Regions from separate parts of the Alkalimarinus alittae genome, predicted to be linked through region 3. Evidence: riboswitches for the same ligand, from Rfam matches in the RefSeq annotation. Region 3 holds a riboswitch; each other region holds the start of a gene.
What was found. Region 3 has a riboswitch for cobalamin ahead of NKI27_RS01605 (TonB-dependent receptor plug domain-containing protein). Riboswitches for the same ligand answer to the same signal wherever they lie in the genome.

Region 1: linked by a shared signal. The riboswitch ahead of NKI27_RS00485 (ribonucleoside-diphosphate reductase subunit alpha) and the one ahead of NKI27_RS01605 (TonB-dependent receptor plug domain-containing protein) in region 3 are both predicted to bind cobalamin.
Region 2: linked by a shared signal. The riboswitch ahead of NKI27_RS06960 (CbtB domain-containing protein) and the one ahead of NKI27_RS01605 (TonB-dependent receptor plug domain-containing protein) in region 3 are both predicted to bind cobalamin.
Region 4: linked by a shared signal. The riboswitch ahead of bluB (5,6-dimethylbenzimidazole synthase) and the one ahead of NKI27_RS01605 (TonB-dependent receptor plug domain-containing protein) in region 3 are both predicted to bind cobalamin.

What each region holds. Positions count from the first base shown of each region.
Region 1 is NZ_CP100390.1:107,885-110,086, forward strand. It holds gene NKI27_RS00480 (LysR family transcriptional regulator) at 1-440, shown strand, start outside; cobalamin riboswitch at 491-745, shown strand; gene NKI27_RS00485 (ribonucleoside-diphosphate reductase subunit alpha) at 906-2,202, shown strand, end outside.
Region 2 is NZ_CP100390.1:1,535,934-1,538,135, forward strand. It holds gene NKI27_RS06950 (transthyretin-like family protein) at 1-344, opposite strand, end outside; gene NKI27_RS06955 (hypothetical protein) at 625-921, shown strand; cobalamin riboswitch at 968-1,172, shown strand; gene NKI27_RS06960 (CbtB domain-containing protein) at 1,205-1,390, shown strand; gene NKI27_RS06965 (CbtA family protein) at 1,472-2,202, shown strand, end outside.
Region 3 is NZ_CP100390.1:363,609-365,810, forward strand. It holds gene NKI27_RS01605 (TonB-dependent receptor plug domain-containing protein) at 1-791, opposite strand, end outside; cobalamin riboswitch at 995-1,175, opposite strand; gene NKI27_RS01610 (EAL domain-containing protein) at 1,235-2,202, opposite strand, start outside.
Region 4 is NZ_CP100390.1:2,655,831-2,658,032, forward strand. It holds gene selD (selenide, water dikinase SelD) at 1-858, opposite strand, end outside; cobalamin riboswitch at 1,037-1,235, shown strand; gene bluB (5,6-dimethylbenzimidazole synthase) at 1,282-2,028, shown strand; gene NKI27_RS12130 (YchJ family protein) at 2,042-2,202, opposite strand, start outside.

The DNA of each region.
Region 1 (2,202 bases), 260 kb from region 3:
ATCCACTTTATCGGCCAGGGCTCATTGTTACGCCTGTATTTGAGTATGAACAGCGATTAGCGATCAGCGCGCAACATCCATTAGCCAACAAACCTTACTTATTGCCAGAAGACCTGCAAGACGAAACATTAATCAGTTATCCCGTTGAGAAAGACCGTCTCGATATTTATACCCAGTTCTTTTCATTGTCTGAATTTACCCCTAAAAAGCATAAAGAAATAGAAACCACCGATATTATGATGCATATGGTGGCCGCAGGCAGAGGCGTTGCGGCTCTGCCGGGCTGGTTGATTGATGAGTATGCAGACCAACTTCCTATAAAGTCGTTACGACTGGGGTCAGAGGGTATCGCAAAACATATCTCGCTCTGTACTCGAGAAGCCGATGCCCGCTTAATTTATGTGCAAGATTTTATCGAGTCTGCCTGCAAAGCGGGCTAATTCAGCAAAGACACAATCAAACGTTGATAATTGAGTTGGCCCCATATATAGTGCCCATTCTTTGGTTTTTTACGTCTATGTTGTGTTCTTTATTTGTACAACATCGTAAAACTAAGAGGGAATCCGGTGAGAATCCGGAACTGACGCGCAGCGGTATTGGGGAACGAACGCGACACGAGTGGTTAACACTCAGGCACTGTTTTTGGTTGGTAATCATTAAACAGCAAGCCGTCGTTGTAGGCGATAAAGCATCATGCTTTTGATGGCCCCTAAGTCCGAAGACCTGCCTAAGATCTCATCATGGTGAGCGTTATCACTATGTTCTGAGAATTAATCATACCTTCGCGAAAAGGGTAATGAAAATGTGTTGCTACGTTTTTGTTTTGTGCTGTCTGGTCATCTAGACGTTCAGCCCTTTCGTGAAGTTATTGTCTTTTCCGCGAATTGAAAACAAAGGCGTTGATCATGTCTTCAGAATTATCTGCCCAAGTGGGGGTTAACCCCTCCATATCTACTCCTTCAATAACTAGCACCGAAGGGCTTAGCTCATTTCAGGTCATTAAACGTAATGGCCAAGCCGTTCCTTACCACGACTCAAAGATTGCGACGGCGATAACAAAAGCGATTTTAGCGGTTGAGGGCAGTTCTGCCTCCGGCTCAACACGGGTCAAAGAAACCGTTGATGCATTGACTCAAACGATTAGCGCTAACTTCTACAAAAATAAGCCTGAAGGCAGTGCGATTTCCATTGAAGAAATTCAAGATCAGGTCGAATTGGGCCTGATGCGACAGGGTCTACACAAAGTGGCGCGAGCGTATGTATTGTACCGCGAAGAACATAGTAAAACCCGAGCCAGTGACGAAGACATCTCGGCTCAGTCTAAGACCTCTTCCCACGCCAACATTAAAGTATTGAATGCCGATGGGTCCGAATCGCCACTCAATATCGGCCGAATCAAAACCATTATTCACGAAGCTTGCGCAAGCTTAGACGATGTGAATGCTAATGATTTGTTCGAAAAAGCACAAAACAACCTCTATAACGGCATTAAACAAAAAGACATCGCCACGGCATTGATTATGGCGGCGCGTACACGTATAGAAGAAGAGCCTAATTATGGCTATGTAAGCGCAAGGCTATTATTAGACTCGATGCAACAAGAAGCCTGCCAGTTTTTGGATATCGCGACGCCAGACTCCTTTCAAGATATGAAAAGCCTTTATGCTGATTTGCTCAGCGTGACCTTGAATAAAGGGGTGGAACTAGAGCTGATGTCTGCAGACTTATTGGCTTTTGACTTAAAGCGCATAGCCGAGGCGATCAGGCCAGAACGAGACTTTCAGTTTACCTATCTTGGCCTGCAAACCCTGTATGACCGTTATTTCATTCATTGGCGAGAAACCCGTTTTGAGTTGCCGCAAATCTTCTTTATGCGAGTCTCGATGGGCTTGGCGCTGTTAGAAGATAATCCGACAGAGCGGGCGATTGAATTTTATCATTTGTTATCGACATTTGATTACATGTGCTCAACACCCACCTTGTTTAACGCAGGTACTAACCGGCCTCAGTTGTCATCCTGTTATTTAACCACTATTCCCGATGATCTGGCGGGAATTTATGATGGCATGAAAGATAATGCTTTGTTGTCAAAGTGGGCCGGTGGTTTAGGTAACGACTGGACGCCGGTACGTGCTTTGGGGTCACTTATTAAAGGCACCAATGGCCAATCTCAAGGCATTATTCCATTCTTAAAAGTCGTCA
Region 2 (2,202 bases), 1.2 Mb from region 3:
CGGTAATTGCGTTTACTGTTTAGCCAAACATCTATCGGTTGAGGTGTGTCCTCTGGAAATGCCGTTATTGTTTGTGGAATGACGGTTTCATGGGGGAGTAGGCGGCCAAATAGCATGAACTTTACGGCTTCAGAAAAGTAAAACCGTCCTTGTTCATCGGTATAGGTTTTGTCTTTATAATCTTTATTGGCCCAAGTGAAATGATAGCTCCGTTCTACTTTGACGCCCTCAAGAGGCTTGCCCTGTTTGGATAGTTGCCCTCTCACAGCAGAAAATAACGAAACATTAAGGCCTTTATTAGCGTCTTTAAAATTGAGGGAGGGTGCTATTTTTTCTGCTGCCATACTGCTACCTAACCAAAAGAGAAGCGTTAACCCAAGTATTAACTGTTGTGCCATCATTGATATTTTTTTACCGAAAGATTATGCATGTATAACGATTATTAAAAGGCTATGTAAAACACAGTTCATCCTACCGCATCAAAAAGCTTACACTCAAGCGGCTATTTTTATTACTTTTTAATTGATTAATTTATCCCTTGAGATAGATACTTAGATTACTCAAGCTAGCCATAGGAAATCGAGACATTTATGGCTGCTAGCTTTAATCCTATATGAGGTGGTGATGTATCCAGAATTACTCTCGTTTTTGTCTGGTGTTTTAACTGGGAAGATCGATGCTGCAACATTTCGCCGTACTGAATTGACATCAATTTATCTTGAAGGTGATTGCCTGATCTTTAGTTTAAAAGGCCTTTACGACTGTTTTAGTGGCGCTGATAAAGGGTCGTATAGTGAGTTTATTAAAATGCTGTACTCAAGCACTTTAAATTCAGACCTCGCTGCTTTGGGGGGGCGTGTAGAGGTTCATCAATCGACCTCAAAAATTGAAACTAGTTTATATCGATTGGTTAGGGTATAAAAACGACAGAATAATACTCGTTGAATACTGGTCATTATACATGTACTATTCCAATCAAATTATAGGTGCCCTTATTTTTGGGATAATCGGGAAGTATGGTAAGCCACGATGCGATTCCATCACTGCCCCCGCAGCGGTAATAAAGAGTAGTTTGCAGTAACCACTGGCTTCACGCTGGGAAGGTGTAAACAACGATCATCTTTTGATGATTCTCTTTTAGTCCGAAGACCGGCCTGTATTTATTCTATTATTTAACTATGCACGGCGGGTGCTCGAGGTTTTTATGTCTACACAAATATCTACCAACCAACAAACTCTTTCTATTCCAGCGACGTCTACTTTAGCTCAGAATCTAGCAGCATTTGCATTTGGTGCAATTGTTTTGTTTGCTGTGGGTTTTTTGCCAATGTCTGCGGCTCATAATGCTGCGCACGATACTCGGCATACGCTAGCATTTCCTTGTCACTAAGCGTTTAATTTTCTTTATTAAAAAATTACTACTTACTTAAGCCTTTTATTGGCTTGAGCTTTTTTGCTGTTGGAGTTTTGTATGGTTTTTCGCCGCATTATCTTTAATGCCGTGTTTATTGGCTTGGCTGCTGGTTTATTATTGAGTTTGATACAGGTTATTGGTGTGTCGCCTATTATTTTTGAGGCTGAGACGTTTGAGGTGGTTGAAGAGGCTCCCGCTGCTGCGGCTCATGACCACCATGGGGTTGAAGAAAGTAGTGGGCATCATCATGATGCAGAAGCTTGGGCGCCAGAAGATGGCGCCGAAAGAACACTCTACACCGTTGCGTCTAACGTATTGGCGGGTATAGGCTTTGCGTCCGTAGTACTTGCCTTGATGAGTCAGTTGCAGTTGCAAGGTATCACTCAGGTTAATGTTCAAAAAGGGTTGCTGTGGGGACTTGCAGGTTTTGCCGTCTTCTTTGTGGCGCCTGGTATTGGTTTACCGCCTGAAATACCGGGTACAGAAGCAGCAGTGATTGAGAATCGCCAACTATGGTGGCTATTCGCAGTTGTTTGCGCGGCTATTGGTTTGGCTGTGATGGCTTTTGCTCCGATCAAGCTTAAGATCTTGGGAGCACTGAGCATTGCCTTACCTTATATTGTTGGCGCCCCGCATGTTGATGGCCCTGAGTTTGCTCACCCAGACCCTGCGGCTGTTGCTAGCCTTACTGAATTACACTTTCAGTTTATTATGGCTAGTGGTATCGCTAATCTTATTTTCTGGATCGTATTGGGGATTGCTTGTGCATGGGCGCTTAATCTCTGGGT
Region 3 (2,202 bases):
TCGGTCTCTACATCTGCGTCTAGATAACGTAAAACGAGGTCTACAGAAAGATTGTCTAAGACCTGAATGCCCCCTTTAAAGTTGATGGTTGCGTTTTCGTAGCCATCTTTTTCTGTATTGCCCCGTTCTTCGTTAGCCGTTGATATGCCATTGCTATTTAGCAGGGTGCCGCTTAACGCATAGTTGTAATTCTCTGTGCCTGCATTAATGCTCAGCGTTTCTTGATGCGTGTCGTAACTGCCGCCTTCTATTGTCGCTTTACCATTTAACGCACCACTGCCTTTTTTCGTCACGATGTTTATCACACCGCCCATGGCGTCACTTCCCCAAAGAGCACTCTGGGCACCACGCAGTACTTCTACTCGCTCAACTTCAAGGTTAAGCAGATTGCCGAAATTAAACTCGCCGTCAAGCGCCACATCATTGACTTCGATGCCGTCTATCAGTACTAGGGTTTGATTTGCTTCTGCACCACGGATACGAACACTGGTTGGCGACCCTAAACCGCCCCCTCGACTCACTGATACGCCGGGGATATCTCTCAGGACGTCAGAAATAACGCGAACCTGATTTTGTTCAAGGTAGTCTGAGTCTAAAACAGTAACCGCGCTACCAGAGGCTTCACGAGCCATTTCGATTCGAGAGGCACTGATGACGATTTCTCTAGCCTCAGTTGGTTGTATGGTGCCCGAATTGTCTACCGGTGCTTCAGCATGAGCGCCAGAAGAGAGAGCAAGAGATGTGATAGCCGATGCTAAAATAGACGTCTTGAAGGTATTGAGGTACAGCATTTACGCTCCTTAATAAAAAAACATGGAGCTGGAGATACATCTCTATTATGCATACTGTCAGCGAATAACTTACTGAGCAGATGGATAATATAGAAGCAGGAATAGGAAAAAGAGATACCTTTTACAGATTCATTTCCAGCAACAATAATCGATGTTATTGCCACCATTACGGAATCCGCCCAAACAAGCTCCCCGCTTGATGGTAGGTGACGATGCTAACGGCAGGTCTCCTGGCTTGCAGGTCATCGTATTTAGCGCACCTTCCCGGTTACCCAGTGGTATAAGCGCCAATACTTTCTGCTAACAGTTGCGGGGGCAGCCACGGTCTTTAACCGTGTTCCCTTTTTAATCTCAGGTAAGAGAACCGTCTTCAGCGGCGATTCTAAACGAAAATGGTCATGCTATGCAATCTTGCCAGTAAAACAGGAGGCGGGGGCGAATGCTTAAACCATTATGATTTCTGGGTCTACGTCAATAGCCGCGTCCTGTATCCAGTTTGCTACATTTGCTTGCTCGATAGGCCGACTAAAATAGTACCCTTGGATAATGTCGCAGCCCATTTTTTGCAACATTTTTAACTGATCTTCAGATTCGACCCCTTCGGCAACGACTGTCATCCCGAGCGTATGACTTAGCTGAATGATGGCTAGCGCGATGGCGGCATCGTCTTCATTTCTCTCAAGGTCCTTAACAAACGATTGATCGATTTTAATTTTTTGTACTGGGAAGCGCTTAAGATAGCTTAATGAAGAATACCCTGTGCCGAAATCATCAATTGAAAGCTTAACGCCTAGCTGGTTCAGCTGATTCATTGTTTGTACCGCCGAGTCTAGGTTTTGCATTAATAGGCTTTCTGTAATCTCAAGTTCTAATCGTTCAGGTGGAAAATTAGTTTCCTCTAATACTTTGCGAACGCTGGCAGTTAGGTCTGATTGATGAAACTGAGCGGGCGAAACGTTTACGGCTAGCGTGATAGGGTGCTCGTTGTCAGTCCATGTTAAAGCGTTGAGACAGGCACTTTTAAGGGCCCACTCACCGATTAATGGCATTAGACCGTTTTGCTCAGCGATGGGCAAAAAGTCTTGTGGTGGTACTAATTCACCTTTGTTCCTCCAGCGAATCAGGGCTTCTAAACCTGAGATTCGAAGGGATTTTGCATTCACTTGAGGTTGAAATACGAGGTGGAAGTCATCGCTTTCTAATGCGTTGCGTATATCGTTTGATATTTCTTTTTGGCGATGTAGCTTTTCGTTCATATCTTGTTGGAAAAAACTAAACTGATTGCCTTTTTTGTTTTTGGCATTGTACATCGCCATATCTGCAAAACGAACGAGCTCTTGGCTGTCGTGGCTATCTTCAGGGTAGAGTGTGATACCGATACTGGCTGAGGTAAATATTTCATTTTCCTCAA
Region 4 (2,202 bases), 2.0 Mb from region 3:
GCGAACTTTATGGCCATAGCTATCATGATTTCTGATGGTGCCGCCGGGGATTGCACCGGCGTTAAGGTAGTCTATTGCTTCAGATATAACAGGGACCTTATCAAACTCGACAACTGCACCCACACGGCTCCCTTCACAGATTTCGCTAAGGTGGCCTAGTAAGCCAAAGCCAGTGACATCGGTTAATGCTTTAACGCCTTCCATTGGCGCTACTTTCTTGCCAAATGTATTGAGCTGACACATGATATCTCTTGCTAACGTGCTGTGTTCAGGCTTTAGTATTTTTTGTTTCTGCGCGGTCGTTAAAATACCAATTCCTAAGGGCTTAGTGAGGTAAAGCTTACAGCCTGTGGTGGCGGTATTATTTTGTTTTAATTCGGACAACAAGACAGATCCTGTGACGGCTAAACCAAAAATCGGTTCTGGTGAGTCTATACTGTGTCCACCGGCTAATTGAATACCCGCATCGGCGCAAGCTTGGCGCCCTCCTTCAATTACTTGTTGTGCCACCCCCGGCCCTAAGCGGTTTATTGGCCATCCTAATATAGCAATGGCCATCATAGGCGTGCCCCCCATTGCGTACACATCGCTAATTGCATTGGTGGCGGCAATACGGCCAAAGTCAAAGGGGTCATCGACTATAGGCATAAAAAAATCTGTCGTACTGATAATGCCAATACCATTGCCCATATCATAAACAGCGGCATCATCCCTTGAACTATTGCCGACTAACAAGCGTGCGTCAGGTGCTATCGTTCGTTCTGTTTTTAAGATGGTGTCCAGTACCTTAGGGGATATCTTGCAACCACAACCTGCGCCATGGCTGTATTCTGTAAGCTTTATAGGGGTCTTATTCATGGATTAATCCGAAGATGAAATGTAAAGCGACTGATAAATGTTGCGTAGTTTATAAGCCTTAATTACTCATCGACATTGATAAAAAACAATTAAGCGATTCTTTCACACTCAAGCAAAAAACAGCATTGACAAATTTGAGTGGTTTTGCAAAAGTGCTCTCCTCGCTTTTAGGTGCCATTACTGTTCGCTTAGTGACCGTATTCATTCACAAGCAGCATTAAAATGGAGAATCGGGAAATCGGTTAAAGTCCGATACGTGCCCAGCGCTGTAATGGTGATTGTTCAACATAAAGTGCCACTGGATATATTAAACATATCTGGGAAGGCCATTGAGCAAGTTGACCCTAAGTCAGAAGACCGGCCTTTAAGCTTTCAGAGACGTTTGGACAGGCGTACTCTCACTTTTCCGATAAGGGGAATAAAATGGAAAAGAAAGATCCTCAACACCAAGACCAACTATTTTTTTCTGACGATGAGCGGCACGGTCTGTATAAAACCATCTTTAATAGACGTGATGTTCGCGGGCAATTTAAACCAGACCCGATTCCTGACGATGTTCTAAGCCGTGTCTTATATGCAGCTCACCACGCGCCTTCTGTCGGATTTATGCAGCCTTGGAACTTTGTGGTTGTTCGATCGCAGCAGGTCAAACAAAATGTTCATAGCGCGTTTGTTGAAGCCAACGACAAAGCAGCAGACTTGTTTGAGACTGAAAAAAGCAAAACATATCGATCTTTAAAACTAGAAGGTATTCTTGAGTCGCCGGTTAATATTTGTATTACTTGCGATCGCCAACGTACTGGGCCCAACGTCATTGGCCGCACATCTATGAAAGAGATGGATCTGTACAGCAGTGTATGTGCTGTACAGAACTTTTGGCTAGCGGCGCGAGCAGAAGGGCTGGGCGTTGGATGGGTGAGTATTGTTGAGCGTAAGGCGCTTAAAGAGGCTCTGGCCATCCCATCTGACATCGTTCCCATTGCCTATTTATGTGTGGGCTATGTATCGCACTTTTTTGATAAACCTGAACTAGAAACGGCAGGTTGGCTAAAAAGAACGCCGCTTGATGACCTTCTCTATTTTGACCAGTGGGGCGAGCAGAGAAACACCGAAGAAGACACTTTGGTTTCTCAGGTCGTTGATGACAAGCACTTTCCGGGTGAATGGTAGGCAACATAAAGCGTTAAGCGCAGCACTTTTTAAACTTCTTATCACTTCCACAAGGACACGGGTCATTTCTGCCTACTTTTAACTGGCCCGTTGACGCTACATCGCCATCAACATAAAACCACTGCCCTCCTACCTTCTCGAACCGTGACACTTCATGGAGGCCTTTAATCTCAC